2 regions of the Acidaminococcus sp. AM33-14BH genome follow, and region 1 is predicted to be linked to the other one. Evidence: a T-box and tRNA genes for the amino acid it is inferred to sense, from the RefSeq annotation. Region 1 holds a T-box; the other holds one or more tRNA genes.

The links. The T-box of region 1 lies ahead of ileS (isoleucine--tRNA ligase). A T-box ahead of a tRNA ligase gene usually reads a tRNA of that ligase, here a tRNA-Ile.
Region 2: it encodes a tRNA-Ile, which carries the amino acid that the T-box ahead of ileS (isoleucine--tRNA ligase) is inferred to sense. The anticodon was not compared.

Annotation. Positions count from the first base shown of each region.
Region 1 covers NZ_QTNG01000004.1:200,033-215,161, reverse strand. Annotated here, with positions in the region: gene ileS (isoleucine--tRNA ligase) at 1-2,382, opposite strand, end outside; T-box leader at 2,476-2,689, opposite strand; gene DW817_RS04795 (RNA methyltransferase) at 2,752-3,543, opposite strand; gene DW817_RS04790 (TrkA family potassium uptake protein) at 3,540-4,199, opposite strand; gene DW817_RS04785 (TrkH family potassium uptake protein) at 4,210-5,538, opposite strand; gene DW817_RS04780 (alpha-hydroxy-acid oxidizing protein) at 5,545-6,558, opposite strand; gene DW817_RS04775 (helix-turn-helix domain-containing protein) at 6,647-6,976, opposite strand; gene ygiD (4,5-DOPA dioxygenase extradiol) at 7,115-7,882, shown strand; gene DW817_RS04765 (polysaccharide deacetylase family protein) at 7,937-9,574, opposite strand; gene DW817_RS04760 (glycosyl hydrolase family 18 protein) at 9,578-10,603, opposite strand; gene DW817_RS04755 (hypothetical protein) at 10,627-12,510, opposite strand; gene DW817_RS04750 (glycosyltransferase) at 12,507-14,309, opposite strand; gene DW817_RS04745 (polysaccharide deacetylase family protein) at 14,320-15,129, opposite strand, start outside.
Region 2 covers NZ_QTNG01000008.1:70,519-85,647, reverse strand. Annotated here, with positions in the region: gene DW817_RS10875 (YjiH family protein) at 739-2,070, shown strand; gene ppsA (phosphoenolpyruvate synthase) at 2,273-4,663, shown strand; gene DW817_RS07085 (helix-turn-helix transcriptional regulator) at 4,795-5,457, shown strand; gene DW817_RS07080 (pyruvate, water dikinase regulatory protein) at 5,423-6,271, shown strand; gene DW817_RS07075 (LptA/OstA family protein) at 6,315-6,800, opposite strand; gene dnaG (DNA primase) at 7,037-8,854, shown strand; partial or broken gene DW817_RS11080 (RNA polymerase sigma factor region1.1 domain-containing protein) at 8,897-9,403, shown strand; gene rpoD (RNA polymerase sigma factor RpoD) at 9,458-10,645, shown strand; tRNA gene DW817_RS07060 (tRNA-Ile) at 10,691-10,765, shown strand; gene DW817_RS07055 (AbgT family transporter) at 11,219-12,754, shown strand; gene DW817_RS07050 (M20 family metallopeptidase) at 12,830-13,999, shown strand; gene DW817_RS07045 (M20 family metallopeptidase) at 14,003-15,129, shown strand, end outside.

The DNA of each region.
Region 1 (15,129 bases):
CATCTTGGCTTTGTCCAGATATTCTTCATGGAGTTTCGGCCATTCCAGCATAAGCACACTTTCCGGAGCGCCTGCCGGTTTTTTCATGAACTGGTACACTTCTTCCATGGTAAAGCTCAGAATCGGAGCGAGCATGACGATGAGGTCGCTGAGAATCTCGTACATGGCCGTCTGTGCACTGCGGCGCTTCTTATCATCCTTCTTGCTGGCATAGAGGCGGTCCTTGATGATATCAAGGTAGAAAGAGCTCATGTCGACAGTGCAGAAATCATGGATAGCATGGTGGACGACATGGAAATCATAATTTTCATAGGCTTTCTCGACGTCTTTTTTGAGTTCCTGGAGACGCATGAGGGCCCACTGGTCAAGTTCTTCCATTTCGGCAAAAGGAACCTTCATGGTTTCAGCGTCGAAATCAGACGTATTGCCCAAGATGTAGCGGATGGTGTTGCGGATCTTGCGGTACACTTCGGAAACGTGTTTGATGATTTCCTTAGAGACGCGGACATCGCCTTTATAGTCCGTGGAAGAAACCCAGAGACGAACGATATCGGCACCATAATCCTTGATGATGTCCTGCGGGGCAACGGTATTTCCGAGAGACTTGCTCATCTTGCGGCCTTCCCCATCAAGGGTATAGCCGTGGGTCAGGACGGCACGGTACGGAGCCTTACCCGTCGTGGCAACGCTTGTCAGAAGGGAAGACTGGAACCAGCCACGATGCTGGTCGCTGCCTTCAAGGTACAGGTCAGCCGGCCAGGTAAGACCGGGGAAATGGTTGAGGACAGCGCGATGGGAAGACCCGGAGTCGAACCAAACATCCATGATGTCCGATTCCTTACGGAAGTGGGTACCGCCGCATTTGGCGCACTTCGTACCTTCCGGCAGCAGTTCTTCTGCCGTATGGGCCCACCAAGCGTCGCTGCCTTCCTTTTCGAAGATGGCAGCCAGATGACTGATTGTATCAGGGGTGATGAGCGGTTCTCCGCAGTCTTCACAGTAGAAGATAGGAATAGGCACGCCCCAGACGCGCTGACGGGAAATACACCAGTCATGACGGTCACGGACCATATTGTGGATACGGGCTTTACCCCAGCTCGGGATCCACTGGACATCATTGTCAATGGCCTTCAATGCATCTTCACGGAACCCATCAACAGAGCAGAACCACTGTTCCGACGCGCGGTAGATGATGGGGTTCTTGCAGCGCCAGCAGTGGGCATATTGGTGATGGATACTTTTCTTGCCCAACAGATGGCCCGTTTCCGCCAGATGCTTGATGACAAGACCATTGCTATCAAAGACAAAATGACCTTTGAAGGCTTCCCCGGCTTCATCGGTATAACAGCCCTTTTCATCAACAGGGCAAAGGATATCAAGGTGATATTTAAGGCCTGTCAGATAGTCAACATCACCATGACCAGGAGCGGTATGGACGCAGCCCGTACCAGTTTCCAGGTCAACATAGTCACCCAGGCAGACGAGGGATTTACGATGGTTATATTCCGGGAAAGGATGTTCACATTCCATGAATTCCATATCCCGGCCCTTCGTTGTTCCAAGGACCTTACCAAAGATGATGCCGCATTCCTCAGCAACTTTCCCGACAAGTTCACTTGCCATGATGAGGACTTCATCCCCGTATTCAACCCAAGCATATTCAAAATCAGGATTGACCGTAACAGCGACATTTGCTGGGATGGTCCACGGTGTCGTCGTCCAAATGACCATGGATGTCTTCTTGCCCTGTGCGCCTTCCGGTGCCTTGTCCTTTGCATCTACAAGAGGAATCTTCACGTAGATGGTCGGAGTCTTTTGGTCTGCATATTCGATTTCAGCTTCCGCCAGGGCTGTTTCGCAGTGCGGACACCAATAAACGGTCTTCTTGCCTTTATAGATATAGCCTTTGTGGGCCATTTCCCCAAAGACGCGGATCTGTTCGGCTTCAAAAGCCGGCTTCATGGTGATGTAAGGATGATCCCAATCGCCTTGGACGCCAAGCCGTTTGAACCCTTCGCGCTGAATATTGATCCATTTCAAGGCATAGTCATGGCACATCCTGCGCAGTTCAAGGGCGCTGAGTTTATGACGGTCAACGCCCACTTCCTTGAGGCAGGCATGCTCAATCGGCATCCCATGCGTATCCCAGCCCGGTGTATAGGGGGTATCAAAACCGCGGGCATATTTATACTTCAGGATGATGTCCTTGAGGATCTTATTGAGGGCATGGCCTAAATGGATCTTGCCATTGGCATAAGGAGGGCCATCGTGAAGAATGAACTTTTTATGTCCTGCGTGGGCCTTCAGTTTCTTTTGATAGATACCCTTCTCCTTCCAGAATGTTAAAAAGTCCGGTTCCCTTTTGGGAAGCCCTGCGCGCATAGGGAAATCTGTGGCAGGAAGGTTCAGCGTGCTTCCATACCCTTCATTTTCTTTTGACACTTGCTCCACCTCCAAAAAATAAGACCCCGTCCCCTAAGGGACGAGGTTTAACCCGTGGTACCACCCTCATGACAGGCTTATCCTGCCACTTTGTATGGGATAACGGCCATAAGACGGGTCATTCTACTGTGATTTCGATGACCAGCTCCGGAGTGATCTTCTTTCTCATTTCCTTCTGTCCAGGCTCACACCCTCCCCGGATCGCTCTGCCAGAAATGGGAAGTACTGTCTCCCTCATTGCATTGTCGATATACGCTGATATTATACACTCACGGTCTGGGTACGTCAATCATTTGGGAAAGGAGAAAATCAGTTCCGTCCCGGATCCTGCTGCACCATGGCTTCATAGAGCAGGATGCCTGCAGCAACGCCGACGTTAAGGCTTTCCGCTTCCCCCAGCATGGGAATCTTGACGCGGGCGGCACTTTTTTCCAAGAGACTGTGAGAAACCCCTTCAGCTTCACTGCCCATGATGAGCAGCGTCTTTTGGGGATATGTGAAATCCCGCAAGTCAGCGGCGCCATCTAGGGCTGTTGCCACCAAGGTCCAACCTGCCTTTTGGGCAAAGGTCATAAGGGCGTCTTCCGTGATTCCCGTAAAGACCGGGATATGGAAGAGGTTTCCCATGGCTGCACGCACTACCTTGGGGTTATAAAGGTCGGCACTGCCAGAAAGCAGGATAACGCCTTGGGCATTCATGGCCCGTGCGGTACGGATCATGGTTCCGACATTTCCAGGATCATGGATTTCGTCAAGAACCAGGATCAGCCCCCTTTCAGGATGGACCGTTTCAAGGCTCCTTTCCTTAAGGCGGACCAAAGCGGCCAACGATTGGGGCTCTTCCGTTGCCGTCAGTTTTTTCATGATGTCCCCAGTCACTTCATAATAGGGAATGTCTGACCCTTGAGCCTCTTTTTGGAAATCCTCAGGAAGATCCGTAAAAAAGTAAGCCGTCACGGTCCACGAAGACGACCGGACTTCCCGTACAGCACGGACCCCTTCGACGAGAAATAGGCCTTCCCTAAGGCGGTACTTTTTTTGCTGCAGGCTGGCGGCCTTCTTCACCGTTTCGTTCTGGAGGGATGTGAGACGTTTGATCATAGTTCCTCCCTCAGCTTTTCAATATCTTTCTGGGTGCCGATGAGCACCAAGATGTCTCTCGCAATAAGCGGTTTTTGCGGATCCATGCTGATTTCCGTCTTTTTATCAGGGTGCTTGACGGCTACGACATTGACGCCAAAACGACGTCTTACATCAAGGTCGACCAAGCTCTTGCCGACAGCCCCAACAGGAGCATCCAGTTCAACAAGGCAAATGTTGTCGGACAGTTCCACAAAGTCGAGGATGTTGGTAAAGCCCAAACTGTGACCAACCCGCCGCCCCATGTCCCGTTCCGGGAAGATGACGGACGTGGCGCCGATTTTTTTGAGCATCTTTCCGTGGATTTCGGAGGAAGCCTTGGCAAGAATGGTCGCCATACCGGCTTCCTTAAGGATCATGCAGCACAGAAGGCTTGGTTCCAGGTCCCCGATGGCAATGATGGCTGCGTCAAAGTTCCGCAGGCCCAGACTCTTGACCACCGTTTCATCAATGGCCTCACTGACAACAACATGGGTCAGCTTATCGGCCATTTCTTGGACTACTTCTTCGTCATGATCAATGCCCAGGACCTCATGGCCCATTCCGACCAGGGTTTCCGCAACGGACGCGCCAAAACGCCCCAGGCCCCAGACAACAAACTGTTTCTTTTTGTTCATAGTTATGCTCCTAGCCAATGATGATCTTTTCTTCAGGATACCGGATCAAGGCTTCCCTGCGGCGAGCCGTAAGGGCCATGACAAACGTCATGATGCCTACACGTCCGGCATACATGGAAAGGATCATGATGATCTTCCCGCCTGCCGTAAGATGCTGGCTAAGTCCGCTGGAAAGTCCCACCGTCGCATAGGCTGAAACCACTTCAAATAGGGCCTCCACAAGGCTTGTCTCCTCTAGATACGTAATGCCAATGATGGCAAGAAAGATCCAGATGATGGACAGCGTGGTAATGGCAAAGGCCCGATGGATAGTCTCCTGGTCAATGCGCCGCCCAAAAATGACACACTCCGGCTTCTGAAAAAGCACTTGATGCGCGGAAAGGATCAGCAAGGCAGCCGTTGTCGTCTTGATGCCGCCGCCCGTTGATGCCGGGGAAGCTCCAATGACCATGAGGAGCACCATAACAAGGATCGTTGAAGTGCGCATCTGCATCAGGTCAAAGGTATTGAAGCCTGCCGTACGGGCAGAAACGGACTGGAAGAAACTGGCCATCCATTGGTCACCGACCGATAGGGTTCCAAGGGTCCTTCCATTGTCAAATTCCATGACCTGGATGAGGAGCGTCCCAAGAGCGATCAGGGCCACTGTCGAAACAAGGACGAGCTTTGTATGGAGCCGGTAGTTCCGAAAGTGCCGGGTATGGACCACGTCACTCATGACGGCAAAGCCTATGCCGCCCAAAATGATGAGCAGGGCAATGAGGCCGTTGACCACCGGATCATGGACATAGCCCACAAGGCTCTGATAATTGCCAAAAAGGTCGAAGCCAGCATTGCAGAAGGCGGAAATGGCATGCCAATACCCATAATAGATGCCCTTGAGGCCAAACTGCTGATAAAAACGCAGGGCCAGGGCCGTTCCAAGGACCCCTTCCACAACAGCCGTATATTTGGCCACGCGCAGGCTCATGCGGACCACGCCGCTCATATCATTCTGGTTGAGTGAGGCCTGGATCAGCATGCGGTCCTGAAGATTGATGCGCCGCCCCAGGGCAACGGAAAAAAGCGTGGCAAAAAGCATCAGGCCCAGTCCGCCCAATTGAATGAGACCAATGATGACCAACTGACCAAAAAGAGAAAAAACCTTTCCTGTATCACAGACAACAAGACCTGTGACACAGGAAGCAGAAGTCGCAGTAAATAAGGCATCAAGAAAAGGCATCCACATCCCATCCCTATGGGAAATGGGCAGCATCAAAAGGAAAGCGCCTGCAAGGATCAGCCCCAAAAACGTCAGGGCAACCACTTGATTAGGAGAAAAATGTTTTCCTTTCAGCAAAGAAGGTTACCTCCGAATCATCTCGCCCGTAATTTCACGGAGCGTAGCTGCCCCGCACATTTCCATCGTATCCTTGAGTTCAGCCCCCAATTTATCAACAAGGCAGCGTACGCCTTCCTTGCCACCGCCATAAACAGCATTGACAAAAGGTCTGGCAATAAGGACGGCATCGGCGCCCAGGGCAAGAGCCTTGAAAACATCAACGCCGGTACGGATCCCGCCGTCAACAAAGATTTTGACCTTGCCGCCCACAGCAGCCGCGATTTCCGGCAGGACTTCGGCCGTAGCAGGGCTCTGGTCCAGGACGCGTCCCCCGTGGTTGGAAACGACGATAGCCGCAGCGCCCGCTTGGGCGGCCTTGACGGCTCCTTTGACGCTCATGATGCCCTTGACGATGAAAGGCACGTCCGTGAGGGCAATGATTTCTTTCATTTCTTCCACCGATTTGCTGCCAGCAGGCGGCACAAATTTTTTAAGGAAGGGAAGGCCAGCTGCATCTACGTCCATAGCAACCGCAAGGGCTCCCGAAGCCTTGACAAGGTCCATTTTTTCCCTGATCATCTGCATGTTCCAAGGTTTCACCGTCGGAATGCCCACACCTTGGCAGTCCTTGATGGCGTCCGTGGCCCCGCGCATGACTTCCGCGTCCATGCCGTCGCCCGTAAAAGCAAGGATACCTGACTCAGCACAGCCCGGGACGAGCTGGGCGTTATAGGTCACATCATTATATTTATCACTGTAGTGCATGGCAACCGCACCAACAGGACCGGCAAAAAAAGGATAGGCAAAAGAATGTCCAAACAGGGACAGACGGGTATCCGTTTCCCTTTTTTCGCACAGCGTATCCATGACGACGCGGACTGTCTGCCAAGCCTGATAATTGCGGATGGCTGTGTCCCCTACCCCCTTCGCGCCAGGTCCAGGGATGGTATTGCGGCAGGCAACGCCATTGCAGATTGGGCAGCCATGGCATTTGCCAAGGCATTTCCGTGCATTTTCAACAAGTTCTTTATAATCCATGAAAATAACCCCCATACAGTAAAGTATACTGTTATCATTATACCACAAGGAACACTTTTCGCTTCAAAAACGCCGGTGTCCGGCTCCTCTATTTTTGCGTCCTCAAATAGGCGATGTATTCATTTCCCCAGGTCTCGATACTGCTAAGCACGGGGCCAAAACGGCGGCCCATATCCGTGAGAGTGTACTCCACTCGGGGCGGGACCTCGGCATAGACATGACGCGTAATAAGACCGTCCTTTTCCAGGGCCTTTAACTGAGAAGCAAGGGTTGCGTGGGTAATGCCCGTTGCTCGTTCCAGCTCGCCAAAGCGTTTTGTTCCATCATAGAGCTGATGGAGCAGGATAATGGCCCATTTGCCCTGCAGGAGCCGCTGGGCAGTCACAAAGGGACAGACCCCAAAATCATCGTGTTCCATGGCATTTCCTCCCAAAGGTCAAGCAATTCATACTAAGTCAGTCAAGAAACCGTTCTTGTTTTCATTATAGAGCGGGATTATAATCAGAGCAAGTTCAAAAAATAGCGTTTTATCGAAATGATAAAGGAGGTCTCCCCTATGAAAAGAATGCCTGCATTATTTATTGGCCACGGCAGTCCCATGTTGGCTTTGGATCATAATGAAATGACAAAAACCTTGACTGAACTAGGCAAAAGGATCATCACGGACTATGGCCGGCCCAAAGCGATTGCCGTCGTTTCCGCCCATTGGTACAGCCGAGGCAGCTACGTCAACGCCGCGCAAAAACCGGAACAGATCTACGATATGTACGGGTTCCCCCAAGCCCTTTATGAAGTCAGCTATCCAGCTTTGGGCGACCCGCAGACAGCCCGCCGCATCCATGATCTTACAGGGGCCGTCATGACGGAAGACTGGGGCATCGACCACGGGGTATGGACGCTTTTCGTCCATATGTTCCCTGATGCATCACTTCCGGTTGTTCCCCTCAGTGTCGATGGGACCCTTTCCCCTCATGATCAGTACGCCTTTGGAGAAAAACTGGCCGCCCTGCGGGAGGAAGGCATTGTCGTCGCAGGAAGCGGAAACATCGTCCATAACCTGATGCAGACGGACTGGAATAACCCCCACGGTTCCAAAGAGGCGGACGAATTCGACGCCTTTATTACGGAAAAGGTCCAGGAACGCGATGATGAAGCAGTTCTCACCTATCGGGACCACCCCCTTGCTTCCTACGCGGCACCCACGCCGGACCATTTTTTGCCCCTTCTGTATCTTTTAGGGGCATCCAAAGGGGAAACACCGGAAGTCTTTAACCACATCCGCAACCTGGGCAGCATCTCCATGACAAGCTATCTTTTCCCCTAAGCGCAGAAAAGACCGTGAAAAGAAGCGACTTTTCGCTTTTTTCACGGTCTTTTTTTATTTCATTTGATCATATCCAGGGACCAAATAATCGGTCAGGTACCCCACCTTGAATTTTCGGGGGTCGTCTTCCCGCAGCAGTTCATTCTGGGTGAGGACGATATCCAGCGCCTGCGGAGTGAAACGGGCTGTACCGCTCATGTGCATGATGATGATGGAACCCTTGCGGACCCTTTGCCGAGGCGTATAGATTCCTGCCTTGATGGCCCCCACCAATTGGGAAAGGCTGTGGGCGGCATAATCCTCGGTACTTTCATAGCCAGAGACCAAATAGGTATAGCCTGTGTTGAAAAGCGCCTTGGCTCCGTTCTCGCTTATGGCAAGGGTGGGCGGACGAAAAAGACGGGAAAGGCTATAGCGGCCGCCGACCTTGACATCTCCTACGGTTTCTGCCAATTTTCGATAGGCCTCAGCCACATTTTCCGCATAGGCTTCTGGATTTTGGGATTCTACGATTTTTCCCTTTTTATCCCGAAAGGCCATGGCGGCATGAAGGTCCGTATGGCTTCCAATGGTATGCCCTTCCTCTGCAATGGCCCGTAATAGATTCGGATTGCTCGGCATGTAGCGCGTAATGATGAAAAAGGTGGCCGGCACCTTATGTTTGCGAAGGACATAAAGCAGCTGATTGATGGTATTGTCCGTCCCCCAATCATCAAAGGTCAGGAAAATGGTCCTTTCAGGAGCCGTCTTGATGACGCCGCTTTTATCGGCTTTGCGGATCACATCCTGATCGAGGCCGTACATCCGGTCCTTATCGTCAACTTGCGGCGCGCCGATATAGTGGGACAAAAAGACCTTGGAAAAATTATGCTGGTCCACAGGGTAAGCAATGGTTCCCGGCTGGAGGGCCTCGGGAATCCGCTCCTTAGGAACGGGATAGGTCCAGCGCTTTGCCGTATCGCGGAGAACATCGCTGACGGAAAGGACTTCGTAGGACGAATCGTTCCGGGGATTTGCTTCCGGTTGGTCCTGGAAGGTTCGGTATGTATTGACGTCGACCTTTTCCTTATGGATCCTTGTCATGACTTTGCCGATAAGGGTGGGATCCGAAAGAAAATCCAGACGGAAATAGAGAATCTGTCCCCGTCCCAAGGAAAAGTCCCATTTTTTGAAGACAGCGTTCATGATTTCATCCGTTGACATGGCGTCTTTGAGCCGGGTCAGGACCACATTGCGTGTCTGTCCCACCAAGGTGAGGTTCATTTCACGAGCGACGTCCTCAACAATGGTTGAGGAAGGGCCATACATTTGCCGCACCACGGTCGGTGTCACGCCATATTCTTTTTGAAGACGCGTCCTTATGCGCTCCAGCTGCCCTTTGACCGCGTCCCGTGTAGGAGCGTCCCCAGGGCGCAGACCTATGCCAATTTCCTGGCCATGGTTCTTGATGAGGCGAATGGTTCCTTGATTTTCCCGCAGTTCACGCTCCGTCACAAAGAAGGTGCCCCGCAGCTTTTCTTCATCCATTCGCTGGAGTACATCGGCTACGGTTTGGGCGTTTTGCAGACCGCCAAAGGTAAAGATGACGGCCTGTTTGGTTGTTGGAATGATGGTTAGTGCCTTTCCGGCTTCGCTTAGGGAAGAAAAGCCAACGCACAGACAGAAAAGGTACAGCAAGATGAGTTTCTTCACGGTTTACTCCTTCCCTCCTTCCCCTGTACGGGAAGCAAGCTGTGAAAGATTGCCGCTGCCCCCGAGGGACCAGAGGAACACGTGGGGATAGCCAGCTTCCAGGGCCGCTTGGCTCCAGGCTTCAAGGGTCGTAACGTCAGCATACCAAACAGTCATGGTGTGTCCATCGGCTTCATAGGAAAAATGGAGGGCCGCGCTGGCTTCATCCCGCTGGGGAACCTTTCCATATTGTTCAGCAAGGGCCGCTGCCGCCTGTTCAGAAAGGAAACGGCCTTCTTTTCCGTCCTTCCAGATTGCGCCACCCATCGAAAAGGCAAGGGCGGCCTCCCCCCTGAGGGCATCCATCTTCTTCATCGTTCTGCGAATAAAGGCCAGATCGGCCTTGGGGCCGGGGCCATTATGGGGACCATGGAGGTTATAGGCCATGACGACATATTCAATGTTCTTCGGGAAAGGGGCACCAAATGGCGCCGACGGTTCCAGGATGACGCGGACCTTGAGATGGCGCCGTGCAGCCTGCGTTTCCAGTTCAGAAAGAAAACGCAGGAAGTGTTCCTGAAGACGGGTATCGCCCTTTTTCCAAAGGGTTTCATAGTCGATTTCGACGCCTGAAAAGCCGTGCTTTTCCGCAAGATCAAGAATGGATACAGCATGCTTTTTGCGGCTCTTTCCGGTTGCAAGAAGGCTGGCTAATTGTTCCGTATCCTTTAAGCGGCTCGTTCCATCTGGGAAAACCACATCATTGACAATGGTAAGATAGGCCCCGTCTGCAGAAATCGCTGGTTTTTGGAACCTTTCAGGGAAAACCAATTCCTTTCGGTCATTAAAATACGCGGCAAAATATGAAATGTCCTGGAGGCGGTCCTGAAGGACCTGGGCTTCTTTTTCCCCTTCTGCCCGGTTCCAATAGGGAATCCATGCCGAAAGGGACAAGTGAGCACTCATGCCTTCCCGGGTGGGACCTACTAGACTCAAAAAGACCATGAAGACCAGAAAGAAAGCCCAGCGGTGTCGATGAAAAGTGATCATAGGGCAGCAAATTCCCCTTTCTTTTAGATATAACGAAGGAACCAATTCAAGATGTCTTCCCAGTATTGCCCGGCTTCATACCGGAACCGGTCAAGGCCAGACAGCTTAAGAGAATAAAGGACCTGCTCCTTTTCGGGATCAAGGCCCGTTTGGGAATGGATAACAAGGTCTTCAAAAGTCGCGTCATACACACTTTCAGCCTGGTTCTTTTGGCTCCAGCTTTCATTTTTCCCCATGTCCGCCCCCAAAAATAGACAACCCGGATCAAGGATCAGGACGGATAGCGGATCAAGGGCTTTCCCATCGAGGGTGATGAGCAGCTGATCATCCTGAAGGGAAAGGGTGAGGCTGTGGCTTTCCCGGGCATTTCGTTCCAGCTTCGGTTCATAGGGAGCAGCCCCCTCCTTGACAGAACGGGCTGGTTTCGCCTTTCGTGCCGCTGCTTTTTGGGCATACCGCTCAGCAGCCTGTCTAGTCGGGGCATAACGGGCAAGTGTCTCATAGTCCTTGACTTCCGCTTCCTTCTGAGCTTCTTCAACAGAAAGACGGGGCCTATCAAGGAGCACATCCACATTTTCCTGCAGGAGCGGTGTATCTTTCCCATGGCGCCGTTCCGTGACGATGAGCCTGCCGCCGCTTAGTTCCACGATAAGGCATCGTGAAAGGTCTTCACTTGCCCGCAGGAACAGCTGCTGACGGCCAAAGGTGTTGCCCGTAAGACGAACGGATAAGCTGAAATTTTGATACGCTTTGCTGCCCAATAGTTCGGTCAGCCCAATGCCATAGGGAGCCGTCGTAAGGATAAGGGAATTGCCCGTGATTTCCGAGGCGCCAGAATAGTGTTTCCACGCTTTTTGGCGCTTTTCGTCACCTTCTTCAAAGGGAATCTTCCCCATGCTTTTCGTATCGGCGGCAACGCGCATCAAAAGGTGATTGACAGGCCATTTTGTACCCGGTTCCAGGCGGGTCAGGTCGTAAGGGCTGCTGTTATGGGCATTGAATGAACTGCCTTCCCGATTGAAATTGATGGTAAAGAGCCGGCGGATCCACTTTTCATTGACCGCGCTCACATCGTCCTGGTTGCCAAATTGGGTGGTGTTGGCATGCATGAGGGCGTAGGCTTCCGGGACAAATCCTAATTCTCGCTGGTACGTATCGCGAAGGTTCATATAATCAAAATCGATCCGCCGCACCATATGCTGGTAGCTTTCCCTTGCATAGCCATCCTTATCGCGGAGATAATCCATGAGGTAATGATTGTAATTGCGTCCCAGGCTGGAACGCAGCATGGAAAACTGCAGCGGCGTCAGCTCGCCCAGATAATTGTGGTAGCGGTCAAAGACGTTGATGAAGTGCAGCCGGTACCCATCACTTCCCATATCCCAGAAGGACGAATCCATGAGGGACTGCATGTCCCGCTTGCTAAGGAACTTGGGATCCTTGGATTCCAGTTTTTCCGCATAGGAAAACATGGTGGCATGGAAATTATATTTTTCCAAGCTCTTTTGGGCAAAAATAGCCGTATCCCGGCGCCCATCCTCAAACATCAAATACAAAGCCCGCGGCGGAAGGCGTTTTCCTTCATGATAATAGGCGGCCACGTCTTTACTGGTGACTGTGACATAGCCGGCTTTCCGAAGGGCCGCCAAATGGTCATTTAAAAGAGGTTCCCCAATAAGGTCCGAGGTTCGCCCCGTCCGGTCAACGCCGCCATAGGAAAGGGCAATGAATCCCGTATTGAGAGTGGAACTTTCCTCATCCTCAGCATAGGGCGTATAGGATTTAAGGAAAAAGAAGGCATAAAAGATCCCCAATAAGACCAAAAGGAGGATAATAAACTGGATCAGGACACGCCGTTTCTTGCGGCGGTCCTTGAGCACCGTATAGGCATGATCTCCAAGGCTCATGGCTTCATCTTCCCTCCTTTTTGGGGTCCTACGTCAGCAGGTGTGGGACGGGTCCCCCAATTGGATTTCCAGAAGGTGAACCAAGCCACGGGCATCTGCCAGAGCAGGACCAGCTCGTAATAGATACAGAACCACAGACCATAAATCCAGGTTGTACTCCGCCGCAAAAAAAGCTGGGCAAGACTCATCAGGGCCGCCATCAGGAACATCCCGACAAAAAAGCCCAAGGGGACAATTCGGTACATGATGGGGACATAGAAGACATTATAGAGCACAATGATGGGAGCAATAATGGGAACCAAAAATCCCATATAGAAGAAAATGGCGGCAAACGGTTCCTTTTTCCACATATAACGAGCCGCAATCAGGGATTCCCGCAGCCAGGACCGTTTCCAGCGCATCTGCTGCCGGAGGAACATGCGGTGGGTATTGGGGACAATGGTGGAACAGATAGCCGTATCCTGATAAGTTGTGCGATGTCCGCGGAGAATAAAGTTCGTCATGCTCCGGTCGTCCCCAAAGGTCGCTTTCTGTCCCAGGAACGTCTGGTGCAGCCACGCCTCCTTATGGGCAAGGACAAGATCCTTGCGATAGCACGAAAGCGGTCCCGACAGGCAGGTCACGGCATCAAAGTAGCCTTCCGCCGCTTTCATGATGCGAAAGGCAATATAATAGCGGACAGACTGCATCTTGGTCAGGGAATTGGTATAGGTATTGGCCACGTCAGTCCTGCCCGAAACGCCGCCCATCTTTTCGTCCTTGAAGGGTTGGACAAGATTCCTGACGGCATAAGGGTCAAGAAAGGAGTCTGAATCCACAAAGACGAGGAGGGGCTTTGTGGAAAGCTCAGCTCCGCGGGCCATGGCTTCCCTCTTGCCCATATTCTGAGGCTGACGGATCCAGCGGATCCGCTGGTCCGTGTGGAAAAGCTGATCCGATGCGGTCAGGGAATCAATGGTCTTTTGGATCACTTCACAGGAATGGTCCGTGGAATGATCATCGACAACGATGACTTCCAGCTGCTCAGGAGGATAATCTTGGTTGATGGCGCAAAGGATGGTCCGATCGATCCACGTCTCTTCGTTAAAACAAGGAATGATGATGGTGACCCCCGGCGTAAAATCGGGATCCACCTTCATAGGCCGGTAGAGCGCGCCAAAAAGGTAGCGTGATAACAGCAGGGTAGCGGCAATGATGCTATATAAATAAAGAGTCTTGTTGAACCGGAAATAAAGGACCGATTCAGCCCGCATCATGATGATGACAAAGACAACCACAAAAAGGAAAAACGAAGCAAGCCCCAGCATATAGCGGCCGCGTTTTTTATTGGCAAACTCGGCAAGCGTGTCCGCAAACTGCACGCCAATAAAAAGGCCCTCCGCATTCTCTTTATGGAACGATCTAACAACCGTGGCCCCTAGGTCCTTGATTTTCATTTCGTATCCTTCAGGCAGGGTTCCCGGGGTTATTTCAAAAGAAAGGGAAAGCGTTGTTCCTTCAGTCAGCAAGGATTCGTCACAGCCTAGCTCGGCATGAAGAAGCATGCCCGTTGTTGAGATGTCAAGGGCCCGTGCCTTGATACGGTCCTTTTCTACACGGACGGTAACTTCATAATCCACGAGATAGCGCCGTCCCGCAGCATCTTCCCTGATATAGGCACCAAAATCCTCAGGGCCCCGTCCGCCGCCGTTTCCTCTGCGGCGGTCCCGATGGCTGCGCACGCCCGATGCATCCGGCACATGGGATAACAATCGACGGTCTTTTTTCTCCCTCGTGAGGACATCACAATGTTCTTTCACAATCCTTCTCCTACAATCCAACAATCTTAAGGCCCCGCTGTTGAAGGGACTCAATCAAGACCTCTACTTTTTCCGCTAAACTGGCCCCGTCCGAAGCCGCTTTTTCGGGACGGTCCTTGACTGTGGGCGGGTGCTCGATGGGCCCATTTTTCCCGGTTTGGACCTTGGGCTTTTTAGGTCCGCCCACGACGGGAACGCCGCTTTCCACGGCAAGGATGCTCCCCCCACCCACGCCAAGGGCAAATGTTTTGACGTTGTCTTTGGTTGCCATCTGACTGGGGTAAAACAGGAGGGGTGTATCTACATATACGGGAAGACCAGCCGCGGCTGTCCTTACCAGAAGGTCGGCCGTAACCTTCGTTCTTGGGGCCCGCATATATTGCGGAGCTGACCCGGTAAGATCCGTTAGGGCCGTCTGGGCAGCCACAGCTTCCGCCATAAACTTAGCAATCGGCAGGGTCTCTGCCTGGGCCTGTCCATGGAAGGTAAAGTTTCCCAGCAAATGACCTTCTCCTTTGATCTTGCGCACAAGCTCCTTGTCCATGGCCGCATTTTCCCCTTCTACAAAGAACAAGGCCTTCACCTGATGGCTGCGAAGAACCGCAAGAAGCCGCTCGGTATCCGTCTTGGAGGGCAGTCCATCAAAAACAAGGAGTACCGAAGAAGAGTCAGGACGAGCAAGGAGACGGGCCGGTCCAATGCCCTGTTGATAGCGTTCAACCGCCTTTTTGACGGCGTCTTCCGAAGCCTCGTAGGAAGCAGCCGGTTCAGCCATGAACCGCGTGATGTCCCGGGCATTGAGGTCTTTTACCATTCCCTT
Region 2 (15,129 bases), on a different contig from region 1:
AAAGATCAAACCAGTTAGTGCTGATAAGAAGAAAATACTTTTTGATTCCATGTTGCGAAAAATTTTAAGACCAAATAAGAAAGAAAATTTTGTTGGACTAGCGAAAAAGCCTCAACCCGAAAACGTGCTTTGATTCGGTTTGAGGCTCTCTTTATATTCTTTTTCTTTAGGTACAATGCTGGATACATCGTACCGTCCCTCATGCGGTCTTTTGCCTTAGAACTCGGCTCGAAGAGTCGATCCGCCCCGCCAGGGCGGGGGACTGAAAATCGCATATTGCCTCATTATAATGAGGCAGGCGTGCCCTTTCGGTGGTGGATGAAGAGCGCAGCGACGTTTCTTTATGAGCGCTAGCGAGGAACATCACATGATGGTCCAAAACCGCTGTAGATGGAGCAAATTTGCTCCATTGTCGGTTGCGGGACCGTGTTATCGTGTGATTTAATCCGTGCCCAGTCCCGCAGGGACACGGTTTTGGGTCGGCCTTGAATTGCCATGGAACGCCTGAAAGACTTTCTCCTTGATGGGGGAGACGAGAGGAACGATATATTGTTGGAGCGATTTTTGCTCCGAGTAAAAATAAGAATATAATCCCTCTTCTGCACCAATTTTTACACCTTTTCCTCTTCATGACGCCCTTTCTTCCTTTCATTTCCCTTTCCATCCTCTTGGTACTATACTGAATGTGTACCAACTTTACTACGGTACCAATCTATATTCGGAAAGCGGGTGTCTTTCATGACTGGTCAAGCGGCAGATGGGCGCAAGGCCGCGCTCACAAAGTTCATCGTATTCAGTCTATTTGGCGTTTTTATGTTCTTCTTCGATCTCCAGTGGATCAGTCCAGCAATGAAAAGTGTGCCTGTAGACTTCATCGTCATAAGTCTCCAGAAATACGCCATGCCCCTCGTACGCATCTTCATCCTGGGCGTCATGTATGTCGGGGCTATTCGGCCTTTTCTCACAAAGACCTGGAACAAGTCCTTTATGGACGTCTTTATGTCCATCGCAAAGATCTGCGGCGCCATCATCGGGACTATCCTTTACTTTGGCCTCATAAAGGACAACACCTGGCTGTGGCGCGGCGATATCGGCCCTTTCCTTTTCAATAAGCTTGCCATTCCTGTCGGCCTCGTCATCCCCATCGGGTCCTTCTTCCTTGCGTTTCTCGCAAGCTTTGGCCTCATGGAATTCATCGGTGTCCTCGTCGATGCCTTCATGCGCCCTGTCTTCCGGACGCCGGGCCGCTCCGCCATTGACGCCGTGGCCTCCTTTGTCGGGAGCTATTCCATCGCCCTTATCATCACAAACGGTGTCTACCGTTCAGGCCGCTATACGGCCCGCGAAGCTGCCATCATTGCAACGGGTTTTTCGACCGTGTCCGTGACCTTCCTCCTCGTTGTGGCCCGCACCTTGGGGCTCATGGACCTGTGGACGACCTATTTCTTCGTCTCCATGCTCGTCACTTTCATCGTAACGGCCCTTACGGCCCGCATCTGGCCCCTTTCGGCCATTCCTGACACGTACTTTACGGGCGAAAAGGCCACTGTTCCTAAAGAAGAGGGAAGCCGCCTCGAGCGGGCTTGGAAGCTCGGCCTTGAAACGGCTGCGGCCCAGCCCCCTGTTTTGAAGCTCTGCACGGATAACCTCATGAGCGGTCTCAAGATGGCCTTTGGCGTCATTCCTTCCATTACGTCCATTGGGCTCTTGGGCCTCTTCCTTGCGGAATTTACACCCATCTTTGATTATTTCGGCTATCTCTTCGTTCCCTTCTTCAAACTCTTCGGTGTGTCCCAAGCGGTCCTTGCCGGTAAGGCAGCGGCCTTGAGCCTTCCGGAAATGTTCCTGCCGGCCATTCTCATCAAGGGGTCGGGGACCATGCTTTTGAAGTTCGTCATCGCTGTGGTCAGCATTTCCGAAATCCTTTTCTTCTCGGCCAGCATCCCCTGCATCATGGGGACGGATATTCCGCTCAAGATGCGGGACATTGTCATCATCTGGTTCGAACGGGTGGTCTTTTCCATCATCATCACGATCTCCATTGCCATGTTCTTGGGGCTGCCTGATTAATAGTGTACACTAATTAAAAGTCCTATCCTTTTCTGCTATCGGGAGGGGTGGGACTTCTTTTTGAGTAAAAACAAGGCTGTATGCGCCTTGCCGCCTCTTTTCTGGATTTCTGAAAAAGAGGGTTGAATATGCGTCATAATGGTGATATAGTGTATACTAAATTGAGACGATGTTTTCAAGTTTTGCTGAAAAGGAGCCCAACATGGATAAATCAAATGCTTATTTGCTGTGGTTTGAACAACTGGAAAGAAAAGACGTCGACATTGTCGGCGGCAAATCCTCTTCTCTTGGGGAAATGACGTCCAAGACCGATGTTCCTGTGCCGTATGGCTTTGCTACGACGGCCCATGCTTATCGGTATTTCATTGACCAGACGGGCCTGCGCGAAAAGATGCGCAGCATCCTTGCGGAACTGACGGATGTGGAAAATAGTGAACTTCTCTCCTCGGTCTGCGTGCGCCTGCGCGGAGCCATCATGGAACAGGAAATGCCCCAGGATCTTCAGGATGCCATCCGCAGAGCCTATGAAGAGCTGGCTCACAAGATGAATGAAGATGAACCCTATGTAGCCGTTCGTTCCAGTGCCACGGCTGAAGACCTGCCTGACGCCAGCTTTGCCGGCCAGCAGGATACGTATCTTAATGTCCATGGTGCCGATCAGGTCATCCGCAAGGTCAAGGAATGTTACGCTTCCTGCTTTACGGACCGCGCTGTCTACTATCGGGAAAAACAGGGTTATGACCATCTGTCCCTTGCTCTTTCTGCAGTTGTCCAGATGATGGTCTTTTCCAAAGCCGCCGGCGTTATGTTCACGGTAAATGTGGCTAACGGTGATGACAAGAACATCATGATCGAAGGGGCCTACGGCCTTGGTGAATATGTGGTTGGCGGCATTGTAACGCCGGACAGCTACGTCGTTTCCAAAGACGAAATGAAGCTCATTTCAGTATCGGTCAATGAACAGGATAAGATGCTCATCCGCAAGCCCGGCGGCGATACCATGGAAGTGCCTGTTCCTGAAGCAGACCGCAGGAAACAGACCCTGACAAACGCACAGATCCTGGAACTTGCAGGATACGCAAAAAAGATTGAAGCCCATTATGGCTGTTATATGGATATGGAATGGGGCATTGATGAAAGGGATGGAAAGATCTGGATTCTTCAGGCTCGTCCGGAAACTGTTTGGTCCCGTCGCAACAAGGAAAAGAAGACCGAAGAAGAACAGACGGCCGGATCCATGGAAGGGGCCAAGGTTCTTTTGAAGGGCCTTCCCGCAAGCCCGGGTCAGGGCTATGGCAAAGCCCATGTCATCCGCGACCCGAAGGATATTGACGAATTCAAGGATGGAGAAATCCTCGTTACGGAAATGACGGCTCCGGACTGGGTGCCTGCCATGAAAAAGGCACAGGCCATTGTCACGGACAGTGGCGGCATGACCTGCCATGCTTCCATTGTCAGCCGCGAACTGGGTATCCCCTGCATCGTTGGCACCAAATCCCGCGGTGAAGCGGCTACGGAAGTCCTCAAAGGCGGCGAAGAAATCACGGTCGATGCGTCAAACGGCGTTGTTTTTGCAGGCAACCTTCAGGTAAAGAAGGCGGAAGCTGCCGCCGCGCCGGCGCAAGCTGCTGCTGTTGCGGAAACCTTCCCTGTAACGGGAACCAAGATCTACATGAATTTGGGTGATCCGTCCCTTGCCGATAAATACGCCAGCCTGCCCTGCGACGGCATTGGCCTCATGCGTGAGGAATTCATCTGGACGACCTATATCCATGAACATCCGCTTTATCTTCTGAAGACGGGTCATCCGGAAAAGGTTGTCGAAGCCCTTGCCGAAGGGTTCCGCAAGGTGGCTCAGGCCATGGCTCCGCGCCCTGTTACCCTGCGCTTCAGCGATTTCAAGTCCAGCGAATACCGCGACCTTAAGGGTGGGGAAGAATTTGAACCCCATGAACCGAGTGCCCTCCTTGGCTGGAGAGGGGCTTCCCGTTACTACGATCCGAAATACACGGCTGCTTTTCGTCTGGAAGTCCAGGCGGTCCGCAAGGTTCGTGAAGAATACGGCCTCAAGAACCTCAACGTCATGATTCCTTTCTGCCGCACCGTGGACGAATGTGCCAAGGTCGTATCCATCATGGAAGAAGAAGGACTCCATCGCGGACCGGACTTCAAGGTCTGGCTCATGGCGGAAATCCCGGCAAATATCATCCTTGCCGACAAATTTAATCAATATGTCGACGGCTATTCCATCGGTTCCAACGACCTTACGATGCTGACGTTGGGCTGTGACCGTGACAACGATGTCATTTCCCACCTTTTTGATGAACGCAATCTGGCTGTACGCCGCGCGGTACGCCACCTTATCGAAGTGGCCCACCGGGATGGCAAGACGGTCTCCCTCTGTGGGCAGGCTGCCAGCGTCTATCCGGAATTTGCCGAATTCCTTGTGGAAAGCGGCATTGATAGTATGTCTGTCAACCCTGACGCTGTGAAATTCACGAAAAAGATGGTGGCCCAGGTCGAGCAGCGGATCATCCTTGATAAACTGACGGGCCGCGGTCGCAATAAGAACGACGAAGAACTGGCTTGGTAATAGTCCCCTGCAGGAAAGGCTGCTGCCGTGCGGCAGCAGCCTTTTCCTGCAAGAGGGAAGAATGCAGGGAAATGTTCTTGACGGATGCACGAAAATTAGGTACGCTTTTTTCGTAATGTGGAAGAAAGGGGGTGAATCCCATTCCACTAAGTGATAGACAGAAAAAAATTGCCGAGATTGTTCGCCGGAGCGGCCCCATTACGGGAACGGAAATTGCCGGAGAACTAGGTCTTACGCGGGCCGCCCTGCGCAGTGACCTTGCCATCCTCACCATGGGCGGGATTCTTGATGCCCGGCCTCGCGTTGGTTATTTCTACACGGGGAAAAGCACCTTGGGTATGCTGGTGGAGGAATTGTCTTCCATTACAATTGAGGATATCATGAGTGTCCCCATTGTCGTCAGTGCCAGCAAAAGTGCCTATGATGCTGTCGTCACCATGTTTTTGGAAGATGTAGGAACCCTCTTTGTTGTGGATGGAAAGGGATGCCTTTTTGGGGTCATTTCCCGTAAGGATCTTCTTAAGGCGTCGCTCAGCCAAGGCGCGGACCTACATAATCTGCCCCTTGCAATGGTCATGACAGGACTATCCAAGATTGTCCTTTCTAAGCCCCATGAACCAGCTGCTGCGGCGGCTAGACGTCTTATCGAAAGGGAAGTGGACTGCTTGCCCGTAGTTCTTCCTTTTGACGAAAAAAAGGGCAAATGGAAACTCGTCGGACGCGTCTCCAAGACCAATATGACGAGACTTCTGGCAGAACTTGCCGAAGGAAAGGGAGGGACCTATCATAGCTAATCAACCCATCATCTATGCCATTTCCGACTCCATTGGGGAGACCAGTGAATCGGTTGTCCGTGCTACAACGAGCCAGTTTGTGCAGGAAAAGTTTGATATCATCCGTGTGCCCTATGTCAACAGCATTGAACAGATTGATAAGATTGTCCAAGAAGCAAAGGAATCCAATGCGGTTATCTGCTATACCATCGTATCTCCGGAAATCAGGGCCGAAGTCGCCCGCAAGACCCAGGAACTGAATGTGACTGCCGTTGATATCTTGGGGCCGGTCCTGACGGCCATTGAAAAGACCAGCGGGCTTACACCAAAAAATCAGCCTGGCCTCATCCATGCCTTGGATCATGAATATTTCAAACGCGTTGCCGCCGTGGAATTTGCCATCAAGTATGATGACGGGAAAAATCCTTGGGGCCTTACGAAAGCGGACCTTGTCATCATTGGGGTATCCCGTACTTCGAAGACGCCCCTTTCCATGTATCTTGCCAATAAGCAGCTCAAAGTGGCCAACGTTCCCCTTGTGCCGGAGATTCCGCCGCCTGAGGAACTTTTCAAGGTCCCGAATAACCGCATCATTGGTCTTCTCATCGATCCACACAAGCTCAATGAGATCCGTATTGCCCGTCTTAAGGCGATGGGGCTTGGGGATACAGCAAACTATGCGGACCTGCGTCGTATTGAAGAGGAACTCGATTATGCGCGAGCCATTATGCAGCGGCTCCACTGTATGATCATCAATGTTTCGAATCGGGCCATTGAAGAAACGGCAAGTCTCATTTTGGAGTATCTGCGCAAAAACTTTGATTTTGAATATTAAAAAACTGGGGAAAAGCGTTCAGGCTTTTCCCCGGTTTTTCGATTTACTGCACGATTTTCTTCGTCTTCACATTATAGGTAAGCGTGTCCTTTTCAACGCGATCCCCGGTCTTATGATTTACGTAGACCGCATCTCCCGTAAAGGTGGCAAGTTTCGTCTCCCAGTCAAAACGCCCCTGCTGGGCCCGGATGTCCGCATCTCCCTCTTCAAAGATGACGGGGCCTTCTACCTCGGCCGAATGATCACTATGCCGGACGATGGTGGATGTTCCCCGAAAGGTAATGTCTCCATCGACGAGGCTGATGTTTCCCCAAGCCCGTACTTCGTTGGTAAGAAGCGAAACTTCAGCTCGGTCAGCCGTAATGGTGCGGTTCCCTGTTTTTACGGCGACATGGCCGGAAAGACGGTAAGTCAGCGTATCAGGATCAAATTCCTGATGATCATACGTAATTTCTGGTGCTGCTGACGCCAAAGGAGCAGAAAGAAAAGTCATAAGAAGACAACAGCATAAGAAAATTTTTTTCAGCATCGGCGACGCCTCCTCAAGAAAAAGTCCAGCAGAAAAATGGCTTTTCCACGATTCTTCCATAAAAAATAACACTTAATTATACGCTATCTTGAAGAAAATTTCATTATAAAAAAGGAAATTCGTCACTTGTGTAGAATAAGATAAATAGCGAAGGAAAATTGAGGGAAGGCGTCTGCGGAGGTTTTCCCTTATTTTTATGATAGACAAGGGACTTTTTTAGGAAAGGCGGTGACGGTATGGGAGATCTCAAGGAAAAATATGAGAGCTTCAAGGAACAGGTCCGTCAGGCCGCTGATATTGTGAGCGTTGTTTCCGAAACGGTGGACCTCAAGAAAAAAGGCCGCCGTTTCTGGGGATGCTGCCCTTTCCACTCGGAAAAAACGCCTTCTTTTACCGTGAATCCAGAAAAGGGCTTTTTTCACTGCTTTGGCTGCGGCGCCGGCGGTGATGTCTTCACCTTCGTCATGAAGCGGGACCACGTTTCCTTTGTTGAGGCGGAACGGATCCTAGCCAATAAGTACGGAATTCCCATTCCGGAACCTGAAAAGACGGCTGAGGAAATCCGTCGGGAGCAGGAGGAAAAAGAAATCGTCGGGACCAATGAGCTGGCAGCCCGGTTCTTCCATGCGTGCCTGACAAAGACTCAATACGGAAAGGAAGGATTGACATATCTTGCCAGCCGCGGCATTGGTATGGATATTGTCGAGTCCTTTGAGTTGGGGCTTGCTCCACCGGATGCCCAGACCTTTCATAAGGCCCTTGAAAAGAGAGGAATCCCTGAAAAGACGCTCCTTAAGGCCGGGCTTATAGGCCAGTCCGATTCCGGTCGGATCTATGACAAATTCCGTGAGCGGATCATGATCCCCATCAAGAACCCTCGGGGGAAAGTCGTTGGCTTTACGGGCCGCATCCTGCGCAAGGAGGCTTCGCCGGCCAAATACATGAATACACCGGAGACAAGCTGGTTCCATAAAGGACGCCTGCTCTTTGGGATGGACCGGGCGCTTCCAAGCATCAGGAAGCGGCGCCAGGCACTCATTGTCGAAGGCCATATGGATGCCATCAGTCTCCATGCGGCAGGTATCACTTGGGCTGTGGCGTCCATGGGAACGGCCTTTACGGAATATCAGGCGAAGCTTCTAAAGCGCGTCACACCGGAAGTCATCTTCTGCTTTGACAGCGATAACGCCGGACGCAATGCAGCCATGCGGTCCATTCCCATTGCCCTTGCCGTGGGCCTTGAATGCCGCGTCATGCACGTTACAGACGGCAAGGACCCCGATGAATTCATCCGCAAGGACGGGCAGGAAGCCTTCCTTTCCCTCTTGGACCAGGCCAAGGGCGGCATTGATTACGAAGTCGACACGGTGCTCTCCCGAAGCGATGTAACGACTCTTTCAGGAAAGGTGGGGGCCGTTTCGGAAATCCTGCCCTTTTTCAAGGACTGCCGCTCTGATGTGGAAGTGGGTGAACGTATCCGCGATCTTTCAAGGCGCCTTGTCCTTGATGAGGGTGAAATCCGGAGTGAGTACCAAAAGCTTGTCCGCCCCAATGGGAGCGGACGCCCCTTCAATCCCGAATGGCTGCTGCAAAAGAAGGTTGCAATCAAAAGCCCGACCCAACAGGCTGAGCGGGGCGTGCTCTATGCACTTCTCATGGGCTTGGAAATCGATCCTGATCAGGCAGGTTTTGCTCATACGGATGCGTTTTCAACCGCTGCAAGACGGGCCATCTTTACCTCTTATTGTGCTCGCAAGGGAGCCGGCACTTTTCATGATGGACGGGACCTTTTTGAGGATGTAAATGAAGAAGGAGCCGCGGAACTATCGACCATCCTTGCTTCGTCAATCCCTCAAGAAACGCTCCCAGAAGTGCTCCGGGACTGTCTTTTCCGGCTGCAGACAGCAACGCTTGAAAAAGAATATGAACGGCACAGTGAACTGGCCCAGCGCTATGAAAAAGAAGGTAATGAAAAATTTTTAGAGGAATTACAGGAATGCCGACGAATAAGAATGGAGATACGAAATTTAAGAAGTGCGGTACCCACCCGGTGACCGCAGTACTTTTGATGATGAGGGGAAGGAGGGAACGCTCAAATGACTGATCAAAAAATAAAGGAGCTGGAAACTAAAAAGGTGAAGGAAACCAAAGAAACCGAAAAGAAACCGGCTGCAAAGAAGAAGACGGCGGCTAAATCGTCCGCTAAATCAGCCACGGCTAAAACAAAGACCAGTGGTAAGAAAGCTGCTCCCAAGAAAGATGCAGCACCGCAAAAGACCACCGCTGAGTGGATTACTGAATTCGAAGCCTTGGCAAAAAAGAATTCAGGCGTTCTCACTTATAAGGAAATCCAGGATCGCATGCAGAATACAGATTCCATTTCCGTTGATGAAATGGATGAAATTTATTCAAAACTGGCAGAAAAGAATATCGAAGTTGTTGATGACCATGCCGAAGAGGAAGAACCGGAAAACATGGACGATGAGGAACTGACCATTGAAGAGTCGGAACTGTCCAACCTGTCTGTCCCAGAAGGGGTCATCGTCGATGATCCTGTCCGTATGTATCTTAAGGAAATCGGCCGCGTGCCCCTGCTTTCAGGAAATGATGAAATCAAGCTGGCTAAACGGACCGATAAAGGCAATCAGGCCGCCGTCATTTTGGACGGTCAGTCCCCGGAAGTTGAACGGGAACCTGTCAATAAGCGCCTGAGCGCGGCAAAGCTCCTCGATACGATCGAGCAATACCTCAAGGAAGAGGAAATTTGGTGTGACAGCAGGACTGTATCCATCGTTTATCGCTTTATCCTAGCGGAAACGCAGGATAATCCAAGCCTTGATGAAGCGGCTATTGAAGCCTACAGCCCGGCCTTTACCGTAGATGAACGCAAGCGCCTGCAGCGGTTGCTTCTTGAAAAAGGGTATCATCTGACCCGTTCGCCCAAGACTGGCAGCGGAGATGAGGAAGTTGACGACAAGTCCTATCTGCCTGAGCTCTATGATCTGTTTGCCGCTGTTTCTGAAAAAGTTGAAACAAAACCGGACGAATCACTGAGCATCCGTCTTGAAGAGGACCGTAAGCGTTTTAACCGTGTCCTGCATCGGGCCGCTATGTGCGGTGAAAAAGCGAAGAAGGCTCTTTCGGAAGCCAACCTGCGGCTTGTTGTCTCCATTGCCAAACGGTATGTAGGCCGTGGCATGCTTTTCCTTGATTTGATCCAAGAGGGCAACCTGGGCCTCATTAAGGCTGTTGAAAAATTTGACTATAATAAGGGATTCAAGTTCAGTACCTATGCTACTTGGTGGATCCGTCAGGCCATTACCCGTGCCATCGCTGACCAGGCCCGTACAATTCGTATTCCTGTACATATGGTTGAAACCATCAATAAACTGGTTCGCGTTTCCCGCCAGCTCCTGCAGGAACTGGGCCGTGAACCGACTCCGGAAGAAATCGCCCAGGAAATGGATGTGCCTGTTGAACGGGTCCGGGAAATCCAGAAGATCGCCCAGGAACCGGTTTCCCTTGAAACGCCGATTGGCGAAGAAGAAGATTCCCATCTGGGAGACTTCATTGAGGATCAAGAAGCTCCCTCACCAGCAGAAGCCGCTTCCTATACATTGCTTCAGGAACAGCTGGGAAAAGTCCTTCAGGAGCATTTGAGCCCCCGCGAACGGCGTGTCCTCGAATTGCGCTTTGGTCTTCTCGATGGACGTACGCGTACCCTCGAAGAAGTCGGTCAGTACTTTGGTGTGACCCGTGAACGGATTCGTCAGATCGAAGCCAAGGCCCTGCGCAAGCTGAGAAGTCCGAAACGGAGCAAACCCCTCAAGGAATTCCTCGAGTAAGAAACGTTGACAGCGCATCTTTTTCTGGGGTATAATTCCTACATTGGGCCTATAGCTCAGCGGTAGAGCCCCCGGCTCATAACCGGTTGGTCCTAGGTTCGAATCCTAGTGGGCCCACCAACTTCACTCTATGCGAACCCTCTGTCTTTGGACAGGGGGTTTGTTTTATACATAATTATTTATCCAAACACCTTCCCTCGGGAGGGTGTTTTTGCATGCAATGAAATCAGCATTCGTGATGAATTTTTACATGAATTTACTAAACAAAATCAATAAAAGTTTTTCAATTATTACAGTTTGCATCCAAATTAGCAGTTAGATGGTGAATGAATTTACAAGCCATGACGAATGTGGTAAAACTAAAACAATAAAGGCGAATAAAAGGAGTAATATTCGAGTTGTCTCGAATATTAAAAAACTTAACGTTAATTACATGCGGGAAATAAAGGGATACCCGATTTTTACCGAATCTGGATCCGTATGCTTACCAGTTCCCGATGCTTCAACATAAAGAAAGGGGGAGTATTTTTTAGTCGCCTGTATTTAATCCACATAAAGAAAGGAAGAATGACTATGGAAACAAAGAAAAAGACATTTATGGATCGGTTTCTTAACTTTGTAGAAACTGTTGGAAATGCCCTTCCCGATCCAGCCTCTCTTTTTATTATCCTCGCACTTATTACCTTGGTCCTATCGGCCATCTTTGGAAGTATGGGAGCTTCTGCCGTTCACCCTGGTACGGGAAAAACCATCAAGGTCCTCAATCTTATGACTCTTGATGGCTTCCGGATGATTTGGAGCCAAGCTGTCAATAACTTTGCAAGTTTTGCACCCTTGGCCATGGTTCTTGTCTGTGTCATCGGCGCAGGCCTTGCTGAACGAAGTGGCTTTTTGGCCACCTTTATGCAGGTAGCCCTTGGCAAAGCCGCTCCGGCTGTTGTTACCTTTGCCATTATTTTTATTGGAATTAATGGCAATGTGGCCGGCGACTCTGCTTTTGTTGTCCTGCCGCCTGTAGCGGGTGTTGTGTTCCTTAGTTTGGGAAGGAATCCCTTGGTTGGTGTATTCTGCGCTTTTGCTAGTGTTGCTGCTGGCTTTTGTGCTAACATGATGCTCGGTATGTCTGATTCCTTGGCGTATGGCTTTACGGAAGCGGCCGCTCGTCTCATCGATCCAAATTATCAAGCTTCTCCTGCCATCAACTATTATTTCATGGTTGCATCCTGTATTGTTCTTAGTCTAGTTGGAACTTTTGTAACGGAGCGTTTCATGATTCCCCGCTTTGCTGGGGAAGATCTGAGTCAGTACGAACTTGATAAGGATCTGACAAACATCACGCCGGGAAAGGTGTCAGCTGTCAAAAAAGCCTGTATTGGTGCGCTCCTTACGATTATCGTCATTGGCCTCATGTGCGTCGGTGAGGATCCGATTTTAGGAAACCCAAAGACTCATTCCGTCCTTGACCCTAAATCGCCTTTCATGACGGGCATCATCCTCATGGTTACGTTGGTTCTTTTCGTTCCTGGTGCTGTCTTTGGCTTTGCCAGCGGGAAATACAAGAATGATAAGGATATGTTCGCCGATATCTCCATGGGCTTCAAAGATGTATCATCTTACATTTTACTTTGCTTCTTCTGTGCACAGTTTACGAAGTTCTTTGCTTGGTCGAATCTTGGCGTAGTCCTTGCTATCAATGGGGCAAATCTTTTGAAGACTTGGAACTTTACGGGTGTTCCGCTTATCATCGGTCTTATTATTGTGTCCTGTATTGTCAACATTTTCATTGGTTCTGCTTCAGCAAAATGGGCAATCTTGGCCCCAGTCATGGTGCCCATGATGATGCTCTTAGGCTACGATCCTGCTCTAACCCAGGCGGCCTATCGTATTGGGGATTCCATTACGAACCCCCTTTCTCCGCTCTTTTACTACTTCCCTTTAATCCTTGGCTTTGTCCGGAAGTATCAAAAGGATGCAGGCATGGGAACCATCATCGCCAATATGATCCCTTATTCCCTGTTCTTTGCTATTAGCTGGATTGTCCTCATCGCCATTTGGGTCATCTTCAATATTCCTCTTGGCCCTGGCGGTCCTATTCTCCTTTCTCATTGAGTTGAAGCAATGGTCCTGCCGATTTTGGCAGGACCCTCTTTGGCTGTTTATAAACGTTAAGAAAAAGGTGATTATATGGATTTACGTAAGGCAATCTGTGAGCTTTCAGAAACGCTCACAAGAGACAGACATGAACTTCACGAGCATCCAGAACTTTCCTTTAAAGAAGCAAAAACGACGGAATATATTGCTAAAAGACTGGAAAGCATGGGAATTTCTGTGATGCGCTATCCCTCCTATTATGGTCTAGTCGGGACCATTGCCGGCAAAGCACAGGGCAAGACCGTTCTTTTGCGGGCCGATATTGATGCCCTTCCCATAAAAGAAGCAAGCGGCGTATCCTTTGCTTCCCAAAATATAGGTGTTATGCATGCCTGCGGTCATGATGCCCATACGGCGATGCTTCTTGGCGCAGCAAAGGTACTTAAAGAGGAGTCTAAAAATTTTTTGGGGACCGTGAAGCTCCTTTTTCAGTCGGCTGAGGAATCGGGTAATGGGGCGCCCTTTTACATTAAAAACGGCATCTTAAAGGATGTCGATGCGGCTTTTGCAATCCATGTGCAGCCTGGACTGCCTCTTGGAACCATCTCTCTTGATGCAGGTCTCCGCTCCACGTCCTGCACCAACTTTAACCTGACCATTACGGGAACTTCGGCTCATGGATCAACGCCTCATCTCGGTCACGATGCAATCGTGGCCGCAAGCGCAGTGATCATGGATATCCAAACCCTTGTGAGTCGGATCAGCGATCCCTTGAATCCCCTTGTTGTGACAATCGGAAAGGTGGAGGCTGGAAAACAGTTCAATATCATCTGTGACGAGGTGAAACTGGAAGGCACCATCCGGACTTATGACCGTGACCTTTTTGAAGGGATTCCCAAAAAGTTGGAAGCCTTGGCACAAGGCACGGCGGAAGCCATGGACTGCCATGCAAAGATGGACGTTGTCACCCACGAACCACTGTGCAGCAATGATGATCCAGCGCTCCTCGACGCAGCTTCCAAAGCTGCTGTTTCCCTCTGGGGTGAGGAAGCCCTTGTCACTATGCCGGCCATGATGGCGTCTGAAGACTTTGCTTTTATCATGGATGAAGTTCCCAGCGTAATCGCCTATTTGGGGACGGGTACAGACACCGATAAGTCCCCACTTCACAGCAATACGTTCCGTATTGATGATGCGGTCCTTCCTCGCGGGGCTGGAATTTATGCCGGTTTTGCACTGAATGTATTGGGAAAGGAAGGCTGACTTATGGATGAACTGAAAAAAGACGCCCTTGCCTTGAAGGACTATATCATCAAGGAACGCCGTTATTTCCATAGCCATCCGGAACTGGGCTGTCACGAACTGGGAACGACGGCGCACATCAAAGAAGCCTTGGAGACTATTGGCGTTGAAGTGCAAACTTTCTCCGGAATGACGGGCTGTGTGGGCATCATCCGGGGCAAACAATCTGGAAAGACAGTTATGCTCCGCGCTGATATTGATGCGCTCCCCATTACGGAACATGCGAACGGAAGGGACTATGCTTCGCAGAACCCTGGGGTCATGCATGCCTGCGGACACGATGCCCATATGGCCATGCTCCTCGGTGCCGCCCGTCTCCTTGTAGAGCGGCGGGAAGAAATCTGTGGTACCGTCAAACTGCTTTTCCAGATGGGAGAGGAAATCGGCACCGAATCGCGCCATTATGTAGAAGCGGGCGCCTTGGATGATGTGGACGCCATTTTTGGTCAGCATATTTGGGCACTCCTTCCCGTTGGGACTGCCAATCTCGAAGACGGTCCCCGCATGGCGTCCAGTGACCGTTTTACCATTACGATCCATGGAAAGGCCGCGCATGGGAGCGCACCGCAAAATGGCCATGATACCATCGTCGCTGCAGCAGCCACTGTCATGGGCCTTCAGACCCTTGTAAGCCGTGTCAATGATCCGAAGAATACCTTTGTCCTTACTGTAGGAATGATGAATGGGGGGACCCAAAGCAACATCATTGCTGATAAAACGGTACTTGTGGGGACTACGAGGGCTCTTGTTAACGACTTCCGCAAAAAGATCCCCGGTCTCATTGAGAACCTTTCAAAGAATCTTGTCAAAGCCTATGGTTGTACGGCAGATTTGACCTATTTCTTTGGCCCTGATCCCCTCGATAACAGTCATCACGAGCTCAATGAAATCGGCCGGGCGGCTTATCGCTATATGCTGGGGGGCGATGCCCTTGTTCCCATGCGAAAACAGATGGGTGCAGAGGATTTTTCCGTCTACATGGCAAAGACCGCCGGCGTTTTTGGCTTCTTGGGGACCCGCAATGAAGCAAAGGGCTCTGTTTATCCTCATCATCATCCGGATTTTTGTGTTGACGAGGACTCCCTGCCCTA